Regions from separate parts of the Pseudoalteromonas sp. BSi20429 genome, predicted to be linked through region 1. Evidence: predicted binding sites of a transcription regulator. Region 1 holds the regulator's gene; each other region holds the start of a gene.

What was found. The regulator LexA, encoded in region 1, represses DNA repair genes until DNA is damaged. The targets are predictions, from matches to a motif close to TACTGTATNNNNATACAGTA.
Region 2: dinB (DNA polymerase IV) is a predicted target of LexA. The motif match lies at 4,419-4,438, and genes of this name have one in related genera.
Region 3: P20429_RS07945 (YebG family protein) is a predicted target of LexA. The motif match lies at 1,999-2,018, and genes of this name have one in related genera.

Annotation. Positions count from the first base shown of each region.
Region 1 is NZ_BADV01000071.1:13,134-21,485, forward strand. It holds gene P20429_RS06045 (membrane protein) at 1-366, opposite strand, end outside; gene P20429_RS06040 (hypothetical protein) at 680-1,060, shown strand; gene P20429_RS06035 (PaaI family thioesterase) at 1,061-1,501, opposite strand; gene lexA (transcriptional repressor LexA) at 1,669-2,286, shown strand; gene coxB (cytochrome c oxidase subunit II) at 2,770-3,912, shown strand; gene ctaD (cytochrome c oxidase subunit I) at 3,912-5,504, shown strand; gene P20429_RS06015 (cytochrome c oxidase assembly protein) at 5,504-6,034, shown strand; gene P20429_RS06010 (cytochrome c oxidase subunit 3) at 6,070-6,945, shown strand; gene P20429_RS21060 (DUF2909 family protein) at 6,848-7,156, opposite strand; gene P20429_RS06005 (SURF1 family protein) at 7,171-7,911, shown strand; gene P20429_RS06000 (hypothetical protein) at 7,901-8,352, shown strand, end outside.
Region 2 is NZ_BADV01000023.1:57,406-65,757, forward strand. It holds gene P20429_RS14580 (hybrid sensor histidine kinase/response regulator) at 1-281, shown strand, start outside; gene P20429_RS14575 (fumarylacetoacetate hydrolase family protein) at 613-1,233, shown strand; gene P20429_RS14570 (hypothetical protein) at 1,184-2,107, opposite strand; gene P20429_RS14565 (aldo/keto reductase) at 2,224-3,276, opposite strand; gene P20429_RS14560 (thioesterase family protein) at 3,295-3,723, opposite strand; gene dinB (DNA polymerase IV) at 4,451-5,503, shown strand; gene P20429_RS14550 (leucyl aminopeptidase family protein) at 5,633-7,153, shown strand; gene P20429_RS14545 (methyl-accepting chemotaxis protein) at 7,226-8,352, opposite strand, start outside.
Region 3 is NZ_BADV01000060.1:1,894-10,245, forward strand. It holds gene putP (sodium/proline symporter PutP) at 1-1,354, shown strand, start outside; gene P20429_RS07945 (YebG family protein) at 1,630-1,947, opposite strand; gene P20429_RS07940 (ComEA family DNA-binding protein) at 2,261-2,557, shown strand; gene P20429_RS19650 (DUF6170 family protein) at 2,582-2,884, opposite strand; gene dsbB (disulfide bond formation protein DsbB) at 2,886-3,404, opposite strand; gene fadR (fatty acid metabolism transcriptional regulator FadR) at 3,963-4,676, shown strand; gene P20429_RS07925 (peroxiredoxin) at 5,039-5,644, shown strand; gene P20429_RS07920 (TonB-dependent receptor) at 5,704-8,295, opposite strand.

The DNA.
Region 1 (8,352 bases):
TGCTTTAGCATTTGCGGTAATTTGTATTTTAGTTGGCGGCTCAAAAGGCCGGCCTGTTATACCGTTAAAGCTTTGCTGTTCATCTTTATTTATTACTGTAATTATAGGTGTGGTTAAAAAGTTCTCAAAAATTATTTGTGTTGGATTAACCACCTGAGATGCAATATCGTCAAGGGAGGCAACATAATCAGCCTGCGTAAATGGGTTATTAAGAGTACGTGTTGCAAGATGCTCCCCATGAACTTTATCAAGAGGAATAGCGCTCATGACTAAACCGCCTAATAGCCAAGCTAAAATTTGTAATGTGAGCAAATAACCGAGCCATTTATGTAACTTGCGAGCATACTTAAATATTTTTTTATTCATGTTTTAGTCTTATTATTTTTAGAGGCTAGTTTATTACATTAATGGGATTAGTTACTGCGACATTTTGTCGCAGTTTAAACTATAGCTTACTGTAATCATTTAAAAATAAAAAAGATTACACTTAAATTGCTAACATGACTTATTTGTTTAATTGAGCTGAGTGTTTGATATCCAGCTAGCTTTAAACGCTAAAAAATACTTAAAAGCTGCGAAATATCTATATAAAGTGGTTAATAGAGCATAGTTGATTTGGTATAACGGTAAAACTGCGTTAAAGTTTGCAATGAAATTATTAGAGGATAAATACGAAACGATGTCGGAAATTCAATTTTTAAATGTAGATCTTGAGCTTGAATCAAAGCAAGATATTAGTTTGCTAGTGGCAGACTTGAAAAAAGTCGCGACGATTTTACATTATGACAAAGACGAATACCGTCAATTAGCGCGTATTGAAGCAACAGGTGTAGTAAACACGCCTGACAAAGCAATAAACCATATATGTGAGCTTATTGAATCGTGTTCGCGTAACGCGCTAAAGCAATGGTTAAGCTGTTCACGTAGAACGTTTGATATTGGTTTTGAATCAGGCACTTCCCCTAAGTGCTTTAATCAAGCCTTAGATGCAGATACATTACTACGTATATCTGCGATTGGTGCGGGTATGGAAATTACAATTTACCCAATCGAAAAGTAACTACCTTCGCTCTACGACTGCTGCGGTCATTTTTGATACGCAGCACAGCTCATTGCGGCTATTTGTAATTTTTATTTCCCACACTGAACTACGTTTGCCAATATGAAACGCTCTTGCCGTTGCTGTTAAAGTGCCGTTGCGAGATGCTTTTAAATGACTTGCGCTAATTTCCTGCCCCACGCAGTAAAATTTTGTAAAATCGACAACAAAGTTAGCTGCATAGCTGGCAACTGTTTCGGCAAGTACAACGTTAGCACCGCCGTGAACCATTCCCATTGGGTTATGATGCTCAGGAATTGCCGGCATAGTGGCTACTAAGTAATCATCACCAATTTCAGTGACTTCTATTCCCATGGTTTTCATTAATGTTCCTTGGCCATCAATGCCTTGTTCTAACTGCTTGCACAGCTCTAAAGTGATGGGCTGGTACCAAATACTCATAATGACTCCTTTGCTTTTTTAATCATTTATAAACCTAGCTTTAGTTATATCCCTAAAATGTACACAAGTGAAATTACTTTGGCTATTTTAAGGCTTAATTTAAATTTGCGATTTTTATTTAACTGTATATACTCACAGTTAAATGTACTGTATGGAAAACCAGTTGTATGCGACCATTAACGAACCGCCAAGCTCAAATACTCGAACTAATTAAAGTTTTTATTAAAGACACTGGTATGCCTCCTACACGTGCTGAAATAGCGCAAACATTAGGTTTTAAAAGTGCCAATGCTGCTGAAGAACATTTAAAAGCACTTGCTAAAAAAGGCGCAATTAAAATGAAACCAGGTGCAAGCCGTGGTATTCAGTTAATTGAAGAAGAAGAGCCAGAACAATTAGGTTTACCGCTTATAGGGCGTGTTGCTGCTGGTTCACCTATTTTGGCGCAAGAGCACGTTGAAAGTCACTGCAAAATCGATCCATTAATGTTTAAACCGGCTGCAGATTTTTTACTACGCGTTAACGGTATGAGCATGAAAGATATTGGTATTATGGATGGTGATTTACTTGCTGTACATCGTACTCAAACCGCTGAAAACGGGCAAGTTGTTGTTGCCCGCCTAGACGAAGACGTAACTGTAAAACGTCTTGAGAAAGCGGGTCGTAAAGTATTACTTCATGCTGAAAACGACGATTTTGAATCTATTGAAGTAGATCTTGAGAATGAGTCTTTTAATATTGAAGGCTTAGCCGTTGGCGTTATAAGAAACGCTGATTGGATGTGACTTTAAAAATAGCTTTTAAACAAGCAGTTTTATAAATGCGTACTAATTAGTACGCATTTTCTGCTTTAAATTCGCACTAAAAATAGGGCATAAATAGCTCACTGACAATTTAAGCTGTAAACTTTTTTGCACTTATATTTTCCCCCTCCGAATGCGTTAAACCCCTTTGTTTTGCTCATCTTTTGAACTTCCTGTTACCTAGTTGGTTACTGATTTTTTATTAATTACTCAATATCACCTGGTTGTTTTTTATACTAAAACTTGCTTGTTGTTCATTTTTTAGCTAATTATTAATGTGCTGAGCTAATAATAACTCACAGCTTTTTAGTTTTGAGAACACACAATATACACAAACACGTTGTTGGCGCAGCAAAACCAATCAATATTAAATGAGATTGACTAAAAAAATAAAAATAACGAATTGGCGTTTAAGCCGTATGCCTCTTCGCTTTGCATTCGCAATAGCATCAAAGGAGCCGTCACATGGGTAAACTGACCTCTACCTTGTGGCTTATATTATGTGTTTTTTCGCACCCAGTTTTGGCTAACAGCCAATACAATATGCGCAAAGGCGTAACCGATATAAGCAATAATGTATATCAGCTGCACATGACCATATTTATAATATGTTGTGTGATTGGGGTGATAGTGTTCGCAATTATGTTTTGGGCACTTATTCATCACCGTAAATCTAAAGGGGCTGTACCTGCCCAATTTCACGAAAGCACTAAAGTAGAAATACTTTGGACTGCAATCCCGTTTGTTATTTTAATTGCTATGGCAGTACCAGCCACTAAAACTCTAATTGCAATGGAAGATGCCAGCAAAGCTGATCTCACTATTAAAATTACAGGCTCGCAATGGAAATGGCATTATGAATATATGGGTGAAGATGTAGAGTTCTACTCTATTTTATCTACCCCGCAAGATGAAATAGCGAATCTTGCAGATAAAAATCCTAACTACTTACTTGAGGTTGATAAACCTCTCGTACTGCCAATAAATCAAAAAGTACGATTTTTAATGACTTCTGACGATGTTATTCACTCTTGGTGGGTACCTGATTTTGCAGTTAAAAAAGATGCGAATCCCGGCTTTATAAACGAAACATGGACGAACATAAACGAAGAAGGTACTTACCGAGGCCAATGTGCTGAGTTGTGTGGTAAAGATCATGGCTTTATGCCCGTTGTGGTGGTCGCTAAATCTGAGGCTGATTTTAAAACGTGGCTTGCAGATGCAAAGCAAGCTAAACAAAAAGCAGTATTAGCAGATGCCGCATTACTTGATAAAACCCTCCCGAAAGAAGAATTAATGACTTTAGGCGAACAAGTATATATGGCCAATTGTGCTGCATGTCATCAGCCTACTGGCATGGGGTTACCGGGTGTATTTCCTGCACTTAAAGGCAGCCCGATAGTGCTTGGCGATATAAAAGATCACATTGATGTAGTTACCCATGGGCGACCCGGTACGGCAATGCAAGCATTTGCCAAACAGTTATCTATAAAGCAATTAGCAGCGGTTATTACTTATAAACGTAATGCGTGGGGTAATGATACGGGTGATGTTATTCAACCGAGTCAAATACAGGCAGCACTTGATGCCAAAGTGGAGGCGAACTAATGAGTAGCATAGTAGAACAACCTAACGCCAATGAAGCTCATCATGCTCATCACCCAGCTAAAGGTTTTAAACGCTGGCTTTACACAACTAATCATAAAGATATAGGTAGTTTATATTTAATTTTTTCGCTGACCATGTTCTTAATTGGTGGTGGAATGGCCATGGTGATCAGAGCTGAATTATTTCAACCAGGTTTACAGTTGGTCGATCCTCACTTTTTTAATCAAATGACCACCGTGCATGGTTTAATTATGGTGTTTGGTGCGGTTATGCCGGCCTTTACAGGCCTTGCTAACTGGATGATACCACTCATGATTGGCGCGCCAGATATGGCATTGCCAAGAATGAATAACTGGAGCTTTTGGATTTTACCGTTTGCGTTTTTAATCCTATTGGCATCGTTATTTATGCCTGGTGGGGGTCCTGCATTTGGTTGGACTTTTTATGCACCACTGTCTACAACATACAGTAATGATAATACTGCATTGTTTGTATTTGCCGTACATATTATGGGGATTAGCTCAATAATGGGCGCAATCAATGTGATTGTAACCATAGTGAACTTACGTGCCCCTGGCATGACATGGATGAAGTTGCCCTTATTTGTATGGACGTGGTTAATTACTGCCTTTTTATTAATAGCGGTAATGCCAGTGCTTGCAGGCGCTGTCACTATGGTACTTACCGATAAGTATTTTGCGACCAGCTTTTTTGATGCCGCAGGCGGTGGCGACCCGGTGATGTTCCAACACATTTTTTGGTTTTTTGGCCATCCCGAAGTATACATAATGATTCTTCCTGCCTTTGGCATTATATCTACAATAGTACCTACCTTTTCTCGTAAAAAACTTTTTGGCTATGCCTCAATGGTATACGCCACATCCTCCATAGCACTATTGAGCTTTATTGTATGGGCTCATCATATGTTTACCACTGGGATGCCGGTCGCTGGCGAGTTGTTTTTTATGTACGCGACCATGCTTATATCGGTACCTACAGGAGTAAAAGTATTTAATTGGGTTGCCACAATGTGGAAAGGCTCAATAACTTTTGAAGTGCCAATGCTTTTTAGTATTGCGTTTATTGTGCTGTTTACCTTAGGTGGCTTTTCGGGGTTGATGCTGGCAATTACACCTGCTGACTTTCAGTACCACGATACTTATTTTGTAGTGGCGCATTTTCATTATGTATTAGTAACAGGGGCTGTATTTTCGATAATGGCGGGGGCCTATTACTGGCTGCCCAAGTGGACGGGCAATATGTTTAATATCACGCTAGCTAAATGGCATTTTTGGCTATCGCTGGTGAGTGTGAACGTACTGTTTTTTCCTATGCATTTTGTAGGGCTTGCCGGTATGCCGCGTCGAATTCCCGATTATGCACTTCAATTTGCCGACTTTAACGCAATCATAAGTATTGGTGGATTTGCCTTTGGTTTATCGCAATTGTTGTTTGTAGCTGTGGTAATTAAATGCGCGCGTGGCGGTGATAAAGTGCCTGCAAAAGTATGGGAAGGGGCAGAAGGGCTTGAGTGGGAAGTTGACTCTCCAGCGCCATATCATACTTTTTCTACGCCGCCGGTAATTAAGTAATGACACACGCACCGCTACTCAAACGTTTGGTACTTATTTGCATAGGCATGTTTGCCTTTGCCTTTGCTTTAGTACCTTTGTATGACGTGTTTTGTGATGTAACAGGGCTTAATGGAAAACCTTCGCTTGAGCAGGCAGAGCAAAGTACACAAATAGTACAAAACCGAGAAGTCGGCGTTAGCTTTACTACTCACGCACAAAGTGGTGCACCGTTTGAAGTTAAATCAAAAGAATACAGTGTAGTGGTAAAACCCGGTGCAATGCGTGAAGTAATGTTTAGTGCTAAAAATAACAGCAACCTAGATAAAGTAATGCAGGCTGTACCATCAGTCTCGCCAGGTAAAGCGGCAAAGTATTTACACAAAATAGCCTGTTTTTGCTTTGATCAGCAACCTCTAAAAGCAGGGGAAGAACTTGAATTTAAATTACTTTTTTATGTTGATACCGCATTGCCAAGCGATATTGAAGAATTAACTTTATCTTATACCGTATTTGATATTAGTGAACAGCTGGTGGCAAGTAATAACTAGCTTTTTAAACTAGTGTGAAACTAGGAGTAAATAGAATGAATCAAGAATATGAGCATTATTATGTACCTGAGCATAGCCCATGGCCTATTGTAGGTGCTGTTGCATTGTTTTTTATTGCAGTAGGGGCAGGCTTGACTGTTATGAGTGTAGGTAAAGAAGGTGGTAGCGGGGTTTATCTGCTTTATGCCGGTATTGTTGTACTTGTTTATATGTTGTTTAGCTGGTTTAAAAATGTAATTAGTGAATCGGACCAAGGTTTGTACTCAGCACAAATGGATCGCTCTTTTAGACAAGGTATGAGCTGGTTTATTTTTTCTGAAGTTATGTTTTTTATGGCCTTTTTTGGTGCGCTTTTTTATGCACGGGTATTGTCGGTACCTTGGCTTGGAGGCGCAGGCAATAATGCAATGACTAACGAGGTTTTATGGCCTACTTTTGAAGCCGTTTGGCCGCTAGTTTCAACACCTGCTGGCGAAACTACTCAAGCTATGGGCTGGCAAGGCTTACCGCTTATAAATACCTTAATACTGCTTACTTCCTCAGTTACTTTACATTTTGCCCATGTAGCGATGGAAAACAATAAACGCACTCCACTTAAAGTTTTTTTAGGCGCTACTATTTTGTTGGGTGTTTGCTTTTTAGGGCTGCAAGTTGAGGAGTACATGCATGCATATAATGACCTTAATCTAACGCTAGATGCGGGTATTTACGGTAATACGTTCTTTTTATTGACTGGTTTTCATGGCATGCATGTAACGCTAGGAACGGTACTTTTATTTGTAATATTTTTACGGATATTAAAAGGGCACTTTACTAAAGATAAGCATTTTGCTTTTCAAGCAGCTGCTTGGTATTGGCACTTTGTTGATGTGGTGTGGCTGTGTTTGTTTGTATTTGTATATGTGCTGTAGCGTTTATTGGCGAATTATTTGCTTTAATAAAACCAAGTTTAAGCGCTGCAATAACAACAACTAAAACAACGACCGAAAACAATACGCGACGACCTAAAAAGTGAGACATAGGTCGTCCCCCAGTTTTCCCTGACACCATAATAAACAATGCTCTAAATAAGTTAAAAAGTATAAATATTAACAACAGTACGATAATAATTTTAATAATCACTGAGTTGACCCTTTATGCAGTTAGTTTTATGGCACAAACAAAAGCTTAGTTCACTAATCACACTTTGTATGGTTGTGGTTGTTGTACTTGTGTGTGTGCGACTAGGATTTTGGCAGTTGGAGCGGGGTGAGCAAAAACAGCAGCAACTAACCGCTATTGCTAAGCAACATACTCGTGGTGTGATGAGCTGGTCTCAATTACTTAACCTGCCTGATAGCTGGAACAAAACAGGTGTATTGGTTGAGTTAAAAGGGCGGTTTGTACAAAGCCAATATTGGCTTTTAGATAATCAAGTTTATAACGGGCAAGTAGGGTACGATTTACTTGCTTTACTAAAGCCAGACAGCGAAGAAAAAGTGATTTTAGTTAATTTAGGATGGGTAAAAGCGCCTATATCTAGAGATACACTGCCAAAGGTTACTCTGCCTACAGGTGTTTTTATTCTTAAAGCGCAAATAAAAGAAAATAACTTAAGTAGCTTTACGCTTGAAGATAAAACTACAAATAATGACTTACCTACAAGAATCCAATCTATCGACTTGAATATGCTGAGCACTCAAAGCCAGCAATCATTAATTAATTTTATGGCTTACAGACAAGGTAATGGTGATGAGATTGCAACACCTCATTATGAGGCAGTTGTTATGAGCCCTCAAAAGCATAATGCCTACGCTGTGCAATGGTTTTTAATTGCTGTTGCATGTGCTGTTGTGGCTATTTTTGCGAGCAAAAAAAGGACACTTAATGAAAAATAATCCCCTTGTGTTGTTTGTGGGCTGCTGCGCTATCCCATTAATTTTGGCATATGGCGCATTAAAGTTTGATTGGTTGCCTACTGCAATTACTAATAATGGCGAGTTTTTAAGCCAAGAAATAAAACTTAAAAATTGGCCGCAAAATAATCCCAAGCAATGGACTATCGCACTTAATTATTCAAACGAATGTAACACCCCATGCAGCGAACAACTCAATGCACTTAATAATTTATATGTGGCACTTGGTAAAAACCAAGGCAAGGTTGATATGGCTGTAATGGGAAGTCCCGACAATAAAAACCTACCATGGAAAATTATTACCGAGCAACAGAGTTTAAATCCTGCAAGTTTGTATTTAATTGATCATATGGGGTTAGTGGTACTTGAATATCCCTTTAAGGTCGAGCCACAAGAAAACCGTTTAGTACAAAAAGGGTTATT
Region 2 (8,352 bases), on a different contig from region 1:
TAGAAAGTCTAGGCGTTGAAACCGTCATTGCGTCTAGCTGCGCACAATGTTTGCAAATACTTAATCACGACCAGCAATTTAATAAGGTATTGTTAGACATGCATTTACCCGATGGGCGTGGCATTGATTTAGGCCAGCAAATTAATGAGCGATATCCAGAGCTACGCTTGGTAATTGTAAGTGGTGCAGAGCCAGACCCTAGAGAAATAAAAGATTTAAATATTGACCGAGTTTTACTTAAACCTATTAATTTGAGCTTACTTGAAACGCTTATTAGCTAGGGCCTGTTTATCTTTCGAGGTTAAATTTACAGCAGTTTGTTTGGTATTTAGGCAAGGCAGAGTCTATGTAGTGTGGTTATTCCCCATAAATAGGCGATAACGTAGCACAAATGCCAAATATGCGCTGCCCGAAGGGTTCTGTCCAGGGGCTATTTACTCTTTGTTGCCTACATGGATGTAGGTAAGGGGCGTGAGCAGGACGCGGAAGCTTTGCTCGGTTTTTACTTAGCCCACTAGGTTACAAATCTCGCGCCGCGATTAAATAGCCCCTAGATTGAACAAATTTTAATCCTGAAAGGTCAACAGGTCCAATAACTGAGACATTATTTATATGCATTCAATAAAGTTAGTATCTGAAGAATTAACACCATCAAAAGTAGTGTGTGTTGGGCGTAATTATACCGCACACATTGCAGAGCTAAATAACGAAACGCCAGATCAAATGGTCTTATTTAATAAGCCAAATAGCGCAATTACTAATACGTTATTTGCAGCTCACAACGGCGATACGCTGCATTATGAAACCGAGTTGTGTTTTGTAGTTAAAAATAAAAAATTTGTAGGTGTTGGACTCGGCCTTGATTTAACTAAGCGTACTGTGCAAAGTAAATTAAAAAATAAAGGGCTTCCATGGGAGCGCGCTAAAGCGTTCGACGGCTCTGTAATTTTAACTGATTTTGTAGCGCTAACTGATGCAATGAAGCACTTTACCTTTGAACTTAAAATTAATAATGAAGTGATTCAGCGAGGTGATACTCATTTTATGCTGCACAACCCTGACTCAATTTTACAAGAAATTAGTGAATTTATGAGCTTAGAAGACGGTGATGTAATAATGACAGGTACACCGTCGGGCGTAGGTGAGGTAACAGCTAAAAGTATTTTTGCAGTGGCGCTTTATGCTAATGATCAGTGTTTGCTTGAGCATCAGTGGCAAGTAAGTAAAAATTAATGACTTGCTGTTGGTAGTGTTTATCAAAGTCAGTAAAGGTGGTTTTAAGCCAATTATGCTGACTTTGTTGATACTCAGGCGATTGAAGTACATTATTTTTTAATGCGCGGTTAATTTTTTTAAGGGCTTGCTCTGCAAAATTATTAGGTGCTTTAGCCGCACAGCCTATTGCTCCTCTTATAAATTGAATGTCATTTTCTGCAATTGGCACACTTTCTATATTCGTATACTCCCCTTGTTTATTAAAGTAATCAGCCATAAACGGGTAATCAATTGAGTAGTCTAAAAAGCCGTGACTCAAGCGTGCTATAACAGCCTGACTTTCATTTTCGCTACTCCAACTTAACGAAGACTCTTTATCTCGTTTTGTATTTTCAATAATTGTATTAATTTTAGTTGTAAATTTACGAGCAGCCGCTTGCCCGTATACATATTGCGGGTCGGTTAATAAATTAATAAGGTGAATAGGCGAGCCGTGCTTTTCTTCTAATTGCGGCTTTAGCTCTTTAGTCGTGATAATTGAAAATGGGGGATATACCGTTGTTGGATTTGAGTAGTTAAGCTGTTGGTTATTATTTTTTTTATAAATAACACACGGGAAGCATACGTTTTTTCCTTCATTTAAATATTTATTTATACGCTGCTGAGGAACAATTAAGCGGGTATGTTTTACATCAGTTATGGTTCTGATGAGTTGCTCGGTTAGGTTGTCGCAAATTCCACCTTGTGGTGCACTTTCGCTTTTAGCTATATGAAAAGGGGGCGTGTAACTTTGCAGCCAAATAATTTCTTCTAGAGGCTGTACTTTTTGCTCAACAGCGTACGCGTTAAATACAATTAATAAGCAAAATGCATAGTATCCGTTTTTCAGCATTGATAAGTGTTCGTTGAATTAAGAAAACCTAATAAAAGTATAGTGTTGGTTGTAGTAGGGTCAAATATTTTAGTCAAAAGCAACCTCATTCAAGGCTGCTTTTAACTCATACATGCTTAATAAGGCATCGGGTGGTTTCTAAATATAGTGTTAATCTCACTAAGAATTTCGTCGTTTAGCGTTATGCTAAATGCGTCTATATCTTCCTTTAATTGAGCTATAGATGTTGCTCCAATAATTGAAGAAGTTACGCCATCTACTTGGTTACACCATGCTAAGGCTAGTTGTGCTGGAGTAATATTGTTTGCATGAGCCAGCTCAACATATTGCTTAGTTGCTTGCTCTGCATTGGGTGTATTTCTAAAAATACCGTTACGCTGCATGAAGGTCCAACGAGATCCTTCTGGGCGAGCACCGTTTAGGTATTTACCCGTTAATAAACCGGCTGCTAAAGGCGACCACGGTAAGTAGGCAATATCTTCGTGTACACATTGTTCTATTAAATACGGCCAGTCTTTAGCGTGCGCTAAGCTAAACTCATTTTGAATAGATACCATACGCGGTAAGTTATGCTCTTTGGCCAAACTTAAAAACTGGCTTATACCCCATGGCGTATCGTCAGATAAACCGCAGTGCTTAATTTTACCTGCTTTAACACATTCATTAAGGCCTTCTAGAATATCAAGCATACTAGCTTGTTGCTCTTGTGTATTTACGTCGGTAAATTTAAGAGTGCCGGGCCACTGTCTGCCAAAGTGCGGGGTAGAGCGGTTTGGCCAATGCAGCTGATATAAATCAATATAGTCGGTTTTAAGGCGCTTAAGTGAATCGTCTACGGCTTCTATTACCGTTTGGCGCGTAATATTGCCACCATCACGTACCCACGATAATCCATTGCCTGCAATTTTTGTAGCAAGTACCACATCGCTGCGCTTTTGCTGATTACGCGATAGCCAATCGCCAATAATCTCCTCGGTTTTACCATAGGTCTCTGGCGAAGGAGGTACAGCATACATTTCGGCTGTATCAATAAAGTTTACGCCTTGCTCTAGCGCGTAGGCTATTTGTTCATCAGCGTCGCTTTGAGTATTTTGTTTACCCCAAGTCATACTCCCTAGGCACACTCGAGATACGTTTACGCCACTGCTACCTAGTGGGTTGTATTGCATAAAAATTCCTTAACTAAATTAGTTTTGAGCATGGCTGATTAAAGCCGATAAAAGAGGCTCGGAGATTGGGGCTTTTTGCCCTGTAGTAAAATCAAACATTACAACTTTAGATGCACCCGTAGTCGTTATTGCTTTTTGTGCATGGCTGTAAACGGTGTAGTTCATGGTAAAGCGATCTGTTTTAAGATCTGTAATTGTAACGCCTACAGTGAGTGTGTCGGGAAAAGTTACTGGGCGTTTATAGCGAACGTTATTTTCGCTTATTACTGGGCCCACACCGTTTGGGCTTATTGTGTCGAACAGATTTATTTTATTTAAAAAGTCGATTCGGGCTATTTCAAAGTAACGTAAATACACTACATTATTTACGTGTTGTAGGGCATCCATATCAGCCCATGCTACGGTGATATCGGTATGAATAGGGTGCTGATCTTTAAACGTTTGCATTATTTATTGGCCCTTGATTTTCAAAGTACTTAGATTATCAACATGGTGTTACGAGCTCAAGGTAATTAATGGCATGTTTTTTTATAAGATGATTGTACCTGTTTAATTTTAGGTCTACAGTTAAATTACACAGACACACAAAAACACACACAAAGGTAATAATATGCAGAATATAATTAATTGGTCCTTAGCTTGTTTGGTTTTTATAGCCTCTTTTACCTGTTACGCGATGGGGAATGAATCTGGCGCTATCATTTTAATGTTGGCAGGATTTTTATTTGAGGTTATGTATTGGCTACGTGGTTATAAAGAATCAAAAGATAATAAGCGATTTTTTTAATCGCTAACTAGGGCCTGTTGACCTTTCAGGATTAAAATTTGTTCAATCTAGGTGCTATTTAATCGCGGCGCGAGGCTTGTGACCTAGTGGGCTAAGTAAAAACCGAGCAAAGCTTCCGCGTCCTGCTCACGCCCCTTACCTACATCCATGTAGGCAACAAAGAGTAAATTGCCCCTAGGCAGAACCCTTCGGGCAGCGTATGTTTGGCATTTGTGCTACGTTATCGCCTATTTATGGGGAATAACCACACTACATAGGCTCTGCCTTGCCTAAATACCAAACATACTGCTGCAAATTTAACCTCGAAAGATAAACAGGCCCTAGGCTTGCTTATCACATTTGATTCTATAATAATGACTGTATAAATAACCAGTTTTTGTTGTGGTGATGAAGAAGTTTATTCACATAGACATGGATTGCTTTTATGCAGCAGTAGAAATGCGAGATAATCCAAAACTTGCATGTGTACCGCTTGCTATTGGAGGCAATAGCCGACGAGGCGTGCTCTCAACCGCTAACTATATAGCTAGAGAATATGGCGTGCGATCGGCTATGTCGAACTATCATGCTAAACAATTATGCCCCGATTTAGTTATTGTCCCAGGGCGCATGGCTGTATACAAAGAAGCTTCAAATCAAATACGTGAAGTATTTAGCCGCTACACAGATTTAGTTGAACCTCTTTCTTTAGACGAAGCCTACCTAGATGTAACAGACAGCACCGCTTGTAAAGGCAGTGCCACACTTATTGCACAGCAAATAAGAGCCGATATTTACAATGCCACCGGGCTCACTGCATCAGCAGGCATTGCACCGATTAAATTTATTGCCAAAATAGCCAGCGACGAAAAAAAACCGAATGGTCAATTTGTCGTTTTGCCTCATGAGGTCGATGATTTTTTAGCGCAATTACCGCTGGGGAAAATTCCGGGGGTGGGTAAAGTAACGCTCGAAAAGCTAAATTTAAAAGGCTTATATACCGGTAAGGATGTACGTGAAAAAGGCGTTAACTGGATGCAGCAACATGTGGGTAATTTTGGTGTGTCGCTTTATCAAAAATGTGCAGGTGAATATGTTGGTAAAGTGTCAACAGATCGCATCAGAAAGTCGCTGAGTGTTGAGCATACCTACGAATACAACAAAACAAGTTTGCAAGAGTGCTTAGATGAGCTGCCAAAATTGTTAGACGAATTAGTTTTAAGGCTTAATAAACAGCAATTACAAAACCGTATTAATAAGCTGAGTGTTAAAGTGAAGTTTGCAAATTTTGTAGTGACCTCAGCCGATCAGGCATACCACGAGCTAAACACAGAAATATTTATTCAACTTCTTATTAAGGCCTATCAACGAGGGCTACAACAACCTGTAAGATTACTTGGCATAGGCGTTGGCATTAAAAGCGAGCCAGAACAAAACTTCCAACTGAGTATTCTCGATTAAGCTGTAAAGCCTGTAACCCCAAGTTGCCATTTATTGGCAAGTTGTATAATTAGCCCATCGCACCTTGCTGGTCTTCAATATTTAAATCGACGATAATAGGGGCTTATGTTTTCTAACAGGACTTTATTTATGGCATACCCTCAAGCGGTTAGTGCAAGCCTTGAATGCACATCTCATGATGCGCTTATTATTATTAGTGATGACTTTTCTCTATTACCAAATAACTCATTACGTGATGCTATTTTAGACCAAGCAAAAGTTGATTCTCGTATTGGTAAACAAGTTACTTTATTAGTGATTGAAAACAAACGCGTTGTACTTGCGCCAACGGGTCCGTTAAACAGAGATTACGACGATGTACGCCGTTATTTTGATGCTGCTAAATTAGCAATTAACGAAGCAAAAGCGTCGGGTAGTGTTAACCCTGCATTATTTTTACCAAATTTAAATGGCGATAGCCGTTATCAGCATGCTTTAGAAGTTGCTTATTTAGGCGCTTGCCAAGCCTTATGGCAGCCATTAGAAGCGCGTGAATATCACGGTGAAAGTATTGAACCTATTACTCAAATTGGTTTAGTTGGCGCAAGCGAGCAAACAATTAAAGCTGTTAATGCAATTGCTGCGGGCCAATATGCCGCGCGTGACTTATGTGGCACCGAACCTGAGCGTATGGCTCCACCACGTTTTGCTGATTACTGCGTTGATTTATTTAAAGGCTCAAACATTGCGGTTGACGTAATTGATGATATTGCAGCTATTGATAAAAACTACCCAATGCTAAGCACTGTTGCTCGTGCATCGTATGCAGTTGAGCGTCATCACCCACGTGTTGTTAAGCTTGAATATGTACCAGAGGGCGAAATTACTCGTACACTTATGTTTGTAGGTAAGGGTCTTGTATACGATACAGGCGGCGCCGATTTAAAAGTAGGTGGCCATATGGCAGGCATGAGCCGTGATAAAGGCGGCGCTGCTTCTGTTGCGGGCTTTATGAAAGCTGTTGCGGATTATCAGCCTAAAGGCGTTAAAGTAGTATCGTACTTGGCTGTTGTTCGTAACTCTATTGGCTCGGATTGTTTTGTGCCAGATGAAATTATTACTAGCCGCGAAGGTATCCGTGTACGCATTGGTAATACCGATGCAGAAGGGCGCTTAGCAATGGGCGACCTGCTTAGCGAAATGAAAGATTTAGCTAAAGGCGAAATAAACCCAACGTTGTTTACTGTTGCTACATTAACGGGTCACGCGGCACGTGCAATGGGTCCTTACGGTGCGTATGTTGAAAACGGTCCAGCTCGTAGCGCAGGTGTTTCACGTCAAATAGCTGACCTTGGAGATTTGTGGGCCGATGGCGCAGAAGTATCGCGTTCTCGCCGTGAAGATTACGACTTTATTAAACCACGCACGCTAGCTGACGATGTACTCTCTAGTAATAATGCGGCATCTGCAGTTACTGCTCGTGGACATCAGTTCCCTATGGCGTTTATGGCTATTGTTGGTGGGCTTGATAAGCACGGTAACGACTCTGCGCAACCTTTGCCTTATGTGCATATGGACATTGCAGGAAGCGGTGTTGAAGGCGGTGATTGGCAGCATGGCAAGCCAACGGCTGCATCAGTAACGAGCTTGTTTGCACGTTACTGTTTGTAAGCTAAAAACTTACATGCAATAAAAAAGCCCTGTTAATTCAGGGCTTTTTGCATTTTATGAGAACGGTATCGATTAATCTAATTTAAAACGATTAACTACGCTCGAAAGCTCTTGGCTACTTTGTTTAAGATTATCACTGGCATCGGTAAGCTGTTTAGTATTATTTAATGATTGCTCAGTTGATTGAGATAGCTCATTAATACGTAAATTAACCTCGTCGGCAGCTTGAGTTTGTTGCTCTGTGGCGCGTGCTATTTGGCTGTTCATTTCGGTAATAATTGAAACAAGTCGTTCTATTTCATTAAGTGAAGTATTGGCTGATGACGCCTGATCTACGGTAGAAACTGAAAGTGCTTGGCTTGATTTAACTGCTTCTACTGCTGCTTTTGCACCTTCTTGAAGTTTAGTGATCATGGTTTGAATTTCGTCGGTACTTTGCCCTGTACGACTGGCCAGAGTTCTTACTTCATCTGCAACAACAGCAAATCCTCGGCCATGCTCTCCTGCGCGAGCAGCCTCAATGGCAGCGTTTAATGCCAGTAAGTTTGTTTGCTCCGATATGCTTCTTATTACATCAAGTACAGAGCCTATATTATGGCTCTCGTTGGCTAAATCTTCTGTTACACGGCTGACTGTTTCTATGTTGCTTGAGAGTGTTTCTATTGCTGTAATTGTTTGCGCAACCACATTTTTACCCGTTGATGCGTTTTGTGCTGCATCCTTAGCTGCTTGCTCTGCGGCTTCGGCGTTACGGCTTACATCATGTATTTGGTGAGTCATTTGCTCCATAGCAGCTGCAACTTGGGTTGAGCTATCGTTTTGAAGCTCAATAAACGAGTGGCTTGTTCTACTTGAATCATCAACTGTATGCGCATGCTCGCTTACATCGTTTGCACTTTGTGATACATGAACAAGAGACTCTCGCATTTTTAAAACAAATAAATTAAATGAGTGTGATAGTTCAGATATTTCATCGTTACCGGATTCATTTAATGTACGAGTTAAATCGCCTTCACCTTGTGAAATATCTTTCATCATATCGGCTGCTAAACGAGTAGGTATTAAAATGCTCTTGCCTATAAAGTAACTAAGTAAAATAACAGCAATAATCATAATTGTTGCACTGACGACTATTAGATTACGTTGCTCGCTAAATGCTTCGTCAATTGAATCAAGATAAACACCTGAGCCAATAATCC
Region 3 (8,352 bases), on a different contig from region 1:
ACCAAGTGTTGCTGCACTATCTGCAGGTGCGTCTGACATGAGTGGCTGGATTTTAATGGGCCTACCTGGTGCGATGTTTGTTACTGGTTTTAGTAGTACATGGATAGCAATTGGTTTGGTGATTGGTGCTTGGTTAAATTACCTGTTAGTTGCACCTAGATTACGTGTGTACACTGAAAAAGCAAATGACTCTATAACAATCCCAGATTACTTCTCAAATCGCTTCAATGATAAGTCAAACTTATTACGTGTTGTATCAGCTGTTGTGATTATAGTCTTCTTTACTCTTTACACGTCATCTGGTGTTGTAGCCGGCGGAAAATTGTTTGAAAGCTCATTTGGTCTAAGTTATGAAGTGGGTTTATACATTACAACGGGTGTTGTTGTTTTATACACTTTGTTTGGTGTTTTTTTAGCGGTTAGCTTAACTGATTTCGTGCAAGGTTGTATCATGTTCATCGCGCTGATTCTAGTGCCTACTGTTGCATACTCTTTACTTGAACAACCTCTGGAATCTACTTTACATAGTGTAAATCCAGATATGCTTAACTGGATTGGAGCAGGCTCTGCATTAGGTATTATTTCTGCAATGGCATGGGGTTTAGGTTATTTTGGTCAACCACATATCATCGTTCGTTTTATGTCGGTACGTAGTGTTAAGGATATGCCTAAAGCTCGCCGTATTGGTATGACATGGATGATTGTTGCTGCCCTTGGTGCTGTTGGTACTGGTATATTTGGTGCTGCTTATACTTATGAAAATAATATTGTAGTTGAAGATCCTGAAACGATTTTCCTAATTCTTTCTGAGTTATTGTTCCACCCACTTATTGCTGGCTTTTTACTAGCTGCAATTTTGGCTGCTATAATGAGTACTATCTCATCGCAATTGCTAGTAAGCTCAAGTTCATTGACTGAAGATTTATATAAAACATTTTTACGTAAAGATGCTAGCGACTTTGAATTAGTTACTGTTGGTCGAATTAGCGTTGCATTTGTTGCCCTGTTTGCAATTTATTTAGCGTACGATAGAGATAGCTCTATTTTAGACCTAGTAAGTAATGCATGGGCTGGCTTTGGTGCTGCTTTTGGACCACTTGTATTGTTTAGTCTTTATTGGAAACGTATGAATTTTGCTGGCGCCTTATCTGGTATGTTAGTAGGTGCGTTTACAGTGCTTGTTTGGATTTATGGTCCGTTTACTATTAATGGTGAAAGTTTAAGTAGCTTTATGTATGAAATAGTACCTGGCTTTATTTTAGCGAGTATCGCAATTGTTGTTGTTAGCTTAGTAACAAAAGAGCCAGAGCAAAACATCACTGCTTTATTTGATGAAGTAGAAAAAGGGCTTTAAATAGCAATTACTATTCATTTTAAAATGAGTAGTAAGTAATACCAATCCGCGATAGTACTTAATCATTTTGCGGTGCTAAACGTGTTGCTACCGGCGTTAAAAAATTATCATTTAGAACAACTAAATATCAAATTTTTTGCCTAGCTATCAACACGTTTTTCCATCCTCAAAATAGATCACTGAATTAAGCGAATTGGTATAATAAAAAAGGGAGCAACTAAGTTGCTCCCTTTTTTATTTAGTTTGTCCCGTCCGAGGAGAGGGCAATCTACGAGTTAACTTGCTTTTTTATCGTTGTTATCTTCAATTGATGCAACGTTATCTGACTTTTTACTTTTTGCTGGCGCTTTGGTAACAACTGGATCTTTGCCGCCCTTTAATATGGTCATAAAGTCATCTTTGCTTTTCGCTATTTCTAAAGCAAGTGATTCAATTTGTTGCTCACTGAGCGGTACGTCTACCTTTTCTAGCATTAGCTCAAGTGATTCTGCTATATCGAGCATCTTGTCATAAGCATCAGCTTCTTTTTTGGTAGTAAACGTCATACGCTCGACTCCGTTTCGTTCTACAACATATTTAACAACAACAGCCATGATTTCTCCTGCAAAATTGCTTGGCACCGTGGTTTGTAAAAACCATTAGATTACTGTTTTTATGTACAGTAATGGTTTGGGCGTAAATTTGCAAGCGCGAAGTATTAATTTTTAGGTGTCTTAAATTTGACAAAAAACGGTAACTTTACTTTAGTTAAGCAATCACTTGTTGTACCAGCTGCATTTTCAGGATTTCGGATCATAGTGATAATGCGTTTAGGTACACTTTAAATGATGAGCTTTTCAGTTCCTTACTTTTTGGTTTTCCTGAGCAACATTCAAAATTAAGAAAAGAAGAATAGGGACAAGTTTGATGAAAACGTTAAAAAATTTATTCATAATAAGCTTACTATGCTTACTACCTGCAACTACCGTATATGCACAACTATCGGAAGTAACTAAGCAAATGCCTCAAGTTGAGACAATTAGTATAAATAATGCCGATGCAGAGATGCTTGCTAAGCTACCAGGTATAGGTAAGAAAAAAGCGCAGGCAATTGTGGATTATCGTGAAGGAAACGGCGAATTTAAAAGCGTCAGTGATTTATCGCAAGTTAAAGGAATTGGTAAAAAACTATTAGCCAAATTAGAGGGGAAAATTTCACTTTAATAGCAGTAGATAACAATCAGGGCGCTATGCGCCCTGATTAAATTGTTTTAATGCATCGCTTAAGTGTTTTTTAGCAAAGTTGATTTCAATAGGTGTTGTTAAAAGTGGGTAGCAAAGTCCGCCGAGTATCAAAAACGGGATTAATATCCAACCTTTAAATACCGTGAATATTAAAAATAGTGGACTTAGTAATATTAATTTAATAATACGTAGTAACACTTTATCAGTTGGCGATAACATACTTAAAGAAAGTGCTATTACGTCCTGACGCTTGCGTACCTTTAGGTGCTTAAGCTCATCCAATTGGCTTGAAAAAAATGTAAACATATCAAATCGACTTTTTAATTAATAAACGGCCAATAACTATAATAAATAGTGTTAGTGAGAAAATCCCAAATATAATTTCCATCCAAGCAGGCATGCTCAAACCAACAAATTGCCAATCTATATTTCCACAATCCCCGGTCGCCTGAAAAAAGCTAGGTATCCATTCATGTAACGGCATAAACGATGGGAAGTTTGGTTCAAACTCACAGCTAAATGCAAAAGGGTCCGTGGTGGTTTGCATATCAATATGCTCGCGAGCAATTAAATATCCCCAAACACTCGATACACCCCAAATTACATACGCTAATATACGAACTGCTTTGCTCTGTGGTTTAGTCGAACCTACGATTCCTGCGCCTAATAGACCCAGTACGGCTGTACGTTGATATATGCACATTATGCAAGGCGCCAATCCCATTTGGTATTGAAAGAAAAGGGCGGTCACTTCAAGTAAAAAAACGATAGCTGTAAATAAAAGCCACGGGGTACGTTGGGTGGGTAATTGGGCAAGCCAGTTCATAAAAATTCCGCGTTTAAATAAGACGTTAGATTATGACCTAGGATAATGTATGCGGCAACAAAAAGGAAAAAAAAGCTACCGAAGTCGCTTTTTATAAGATGAAATTATTGACCACTCAATGCAGCCTCAGCAGAGGCTACATGACGCTCTACTTAGTTCCCATTGATACATAAGCTTAGTTATATCGCTTACTTATACTACATGGTACATTGTCTAATCAATTCTTTAAAGTTGCGGTTAGAACGCTCTGTTGCATAGGTGTTCCTTTTTAATGTACTTATGTGTTTTAAGTTGATTAAGCTAGGTATGGTGTAAATAAAAAATACCAATAATTACAATGTACCTACAATGAATATTGCTCTGTATATTTATACATTGTAGCTATATTAGAAAAACCTAAATTTTATTATTTATTATTTATTATTTATTAATCTTTAATTTCTACTCATTTGCTTTATTAATATATATTACTTTACTTGTTAGTTATGCTTCGTCTGGTACAATCAGTCAGTTATTCGTGTAAAACGATGAGTGTTGATTAATTCGAGTGGGAACTGGATGAGAATTTTTAAAGCGAAAAGCCCAGCAGGATTTGCTGAAGAATATATAGTTGAATCTATTTGGAACGGCGATTTCCCTCCAGGTTCAATTCTACCTGCCGAGCGAGAACTTTCAGAGTTAATTGGTGTAACAAGAACGACCTTGAGAGAAGTATTACAGCGTTTAGCACGTGATGGTTGGTTAACAATTCAGCATGGTAAACCAACAAAAGTAAATAACTTTTGGGAAACGTCTGGCTTAAATATTCTTGAAACACTAGCGCGCTTAGATGAAGACAAGATGCCTGAGCTGACAGATCAGCTTTTATCTGCACGTACTAATATTAGTGCTATTTATACACGTGCTGCAATTAAGTTAAATCCTGAACGTGTAATTGAAATTTTATCACAAAGTCATGAGCTAGAAGATACTGCGCAGGCATTTGCTGACTACGATTACAAAGTTCATCATGAATTAGCCGTTGCGGGTAATAACCGTATTTATGTATTAATACTCAACGGTTTTAGAGGCTTTTATTCAAAGATTGGTTGTCATTACTTCTCTGATGCTGGAACTCGTGAACTTGCTCGTCAGTTTTATAAAGATTTAACAATCTTGGCAGAAAATAAAGAGCACGATGGTGCTATTTCGATGATGCGTAAATACGGTCATCAAACAGGTGAGATTTGGCAAAAAATCCGAGGCGATATGCCCTCAGATATAATGGATTAAATCTAAACGAGAAGCCTGCATTTGCAGGTTTTTTTGTACCTGTAAAATTAATACCACATATATGAATTTTTAAATAATTTAATGTATTAACCCTTCTTCAGTAACGTCAAAATCTCTACCTAATTACAGCGTGATTTACACTTCAAAATAGACCTATTATTCAAGCAGATTAGTGCAAGTTGCAAGTGTTCGTTATTTTCGATTGCTCACATCGTTAAATGCGATTGTTCTTTTGTAGTGAATAACTTTAGAATGCCAACTAATTATATGTGTTCGCTATTGGTTTTTAATTTTTAGCGCCCATATAAGTACCAGCATTGCGAAAGCAATTGAAAACAAACTCAAAATATTTGGAGAATAAAATGGGTGTATTAGTAGGCCGCCAGGCACCAGACTTTACCGCTGCAGCTGTTCTTGGTAACGGTGAAATTGTAGATAGCTATAACCTTCATGAAACAATTAAAGGTAAAAAAGCAGTTATCTTCTTTTACCCACTAGATTTCACGTTTGTATGTCCTTCTGAACTTATTGCATTTGATAAGCGTTTTGAAGAGTTTCAAAAGCGTGGCGTAGAAGTAATTGGTGTTTCTATCGATTCACAATTCTCACATAACGCATGGCGTAACACTGCTGTTGCAGACGGCGGTATTGGTAAAGTTCAATACGCACTAGTTGCAGATGTTAAACACGAAATTTGTAAAGCGTATGACGTTGAGCATCCAGAAGCAGGTGTTGCATTTCGTGGTTCATTCTTAATCGACGAAGAAGGCAATGTACGTCACCAAGTAGTGAACGATTTACCACTAGGTCGTAACATCGACGAAATGCTTCGCATGGTTGACGCGCTAGCGTTCCACACTGAACACGGTGAAGTATGTCCTGCTGGTTGGACTGAAGGTAAAAAAGGTATGGACGCAAGCCCTGAAGGCGTTGCTAAGTTCTTATCTGAAAACGAAGGCGAGCTATAATTTAGCCCTTAGTTTTAAATAAAAAAACCGCCAATTGGCGGTTTTTTTGTGTCTTTTATTTAGAAAGAAAAGCTTACTTTAGTGTACAAGTAGCGGCCACGAGGATTATGCACAGCTGATGCATAACCGTATAAATCGCCATCGCCATCACCAATTGCAAATGGTGGCTCTTCATCAAATAAGTTATTAACACCTAAAGATATTTTAGCTGATTCAGTAATACGGTACGACGTTTGTAAATCAACAAGCGTTTGCGAGTCAATCATACGTGAAGTATTGCTATCAAAGTCTAAATTGCCATCAAAGTCGATATCAGGCGTATCTTCAAATTCGCCTACATAACTGATATTTACATTGGTGTTAAACTCACCAATTTCCCAGTTGGTTGAGAAAATAAAGCGATGCTCTGGGTAGCCATATTCACCCGTGTAATCACGACCATCTTTTTCAAACTTATCTTGATATGCCCACTCTAAATTAAATTTAAGTAAACCTAAGTCATCAAGAGAGTGGTTATAGTTTGCTGAAACATCAACACCAGACACTTCTTGCGATGATAAATTTTTAAATGTGCTGTGTATTTTTTGTATTGTGCCTAAGCTTGCTCCGCCTGTAGGAGCTAAACGAACACATACGGTACTATTTTGGTTACCACATTCTGCAGCATAAATAGGACCAAATTCTTCTTCATCGATTTTATTATCTTGAGTAATGCTCCATACATCAACACTTAAACCAAACTCAGCTGTTGGTGCCCAGATAACGCCCACGTTCCATGATTCTGACTCTTCTGCTTGTAAATCAGGGTTACCAGAGAACTCAATGTTGTAATCAAGTGCTTGGCAATCTAATCCTGTTTGTTCACAGCGCTGTGTATCAACAAAAAATTGGCTTTTTTGTGATGGACCTAAGCCTATTTGCGCTAACGAAGGCGCTCTAAAGCCTTGCGCCCAAGAACCACGAACCGTTACTTCATCAGTCGGTGCCCAGCGCAGAGCTATTTTTGGATTTGTTGTTGTACCAAAGTCGCTATAATCATCGTAACGACCGGCTAATTGTAGTTCGAGGTTTTCAGCAAGTGGGATTGAGAACTCAACATATGCAGCGTATTGTTCACGATCAGCAGAAGCTGATACTGATTCAGTACCAAATATTAAGCCACGTTGAAATTGATCATCAGGGATATCATTTACATCTTCTTCACGGTACTCAATACCGGCGGCCATCATTACAGCTTCGCCACCAAAACTAAACGCTTCACCTGTAATGTTAGCGTCAAAAGAGGTCATATGAGACTCACCGCGACGCACTAAGCTAGTTGTGATTCTGTCAATTACAGCTGGGTCGTTATATGTGCCACCGAATGGATTATAGTTACCGGCATCAATTTCTTGTTGTAAGAAATCGGTGCGTACCCAGCCTTGTGTACGATCGCCTGTTTGTAATGATTTGCTGCGACCTTTTTGTACCGCTGTCTCCCAGCTCCAATCGTTTATTTCGCCTTTTAACCCTGCAACAAAGCGTAAGGTGTCTGACTCAATGTCCCATTGGCGAGCGCCTGCATCTACTGTACGGTAACGACCAATTTGAATGTCTTCACCAAATGGATTGTTTGGGTGATTAGCGGGTACCGTAAGGCCTGCATCTTCATCAAGTGGTGTTGGTGCACCTGCAGCGACAGAGCTGTTATGCTGAACAGCCATTTCTAAAAAGCCAGTAATGCCGTTATCAAAGCGGTATTCAAATTGTGAAATAGCGCCTACACGCTCAGATGCTGGGGCAACATATCCATATGGGCCGTAATCAAATAAACAGCTACCACTTGAAGTTGCATTTTCAGCAGGACAGTCAGGGTCGATTGTTTTAACGCCATCCACATAAAAGTAGCCTGGGAAACCACGAGATGAACGGAAATCTTCACCACCATAAGGTGCTTGGTTTGCAGTGCCAAGGCTGCCCATTTCATCAGAAGAAAGAGATGTGTTTTTAAAGTAATCGATAATAACAGATGCACTACTTTTTTCGCTTGTTGTACCCCAAACTAGGCTTGCTGTTGTTTCTTCATAATTTGGACCATCTGTACCGCCATAGCCTAGGTTAATCTCAACACCATCAATATCTTTCTTTAAGATAACGTTAACTACACCCGCTACTGCATCTGAGCCATAGATAGCTGAAGCGCCATCTTTCAGTATGTCGATACGCTCAATAGCAGAAACAGGAATACTGTTAATATCTACAAATGAGTTGGTGATACCTTCAGCAAAGGCACTAATTGATACACGGCGACCATTAATTAATACCAGTGTTGCATCGGCTCCTAAGCCACGTAAGCTTACTGCAGCTGAACCGTTAGCGGTTGAATCTTGGTTGTTACCACGAGTAGAGAAAGTACCGCTACCTGCTACAGGCATTCTTTCTAGAAGTTGCTGTAAATTATCGTAACCCATGTTTTCGATTTCAGCTCTACCGATTGATTGTACCGGAGAAGGCCCTTCAATATCAGTTCGCTTAATACGAGAACCAGTAACCTGAATTCGCTCTACTTTTTTAGCTTCTTCTGCTGCGTAGGCTGTTGTTGTAAAACCTGCTGATAATGCGAGTGTTGCGCCCACAATAATGCTTGGTGTAAATGCAGTTGATTGCTTCATCCTTAAGTCCTTGTTGATATATTATAAAATTATTTGCTTAACAAGCGCGGGTATTAA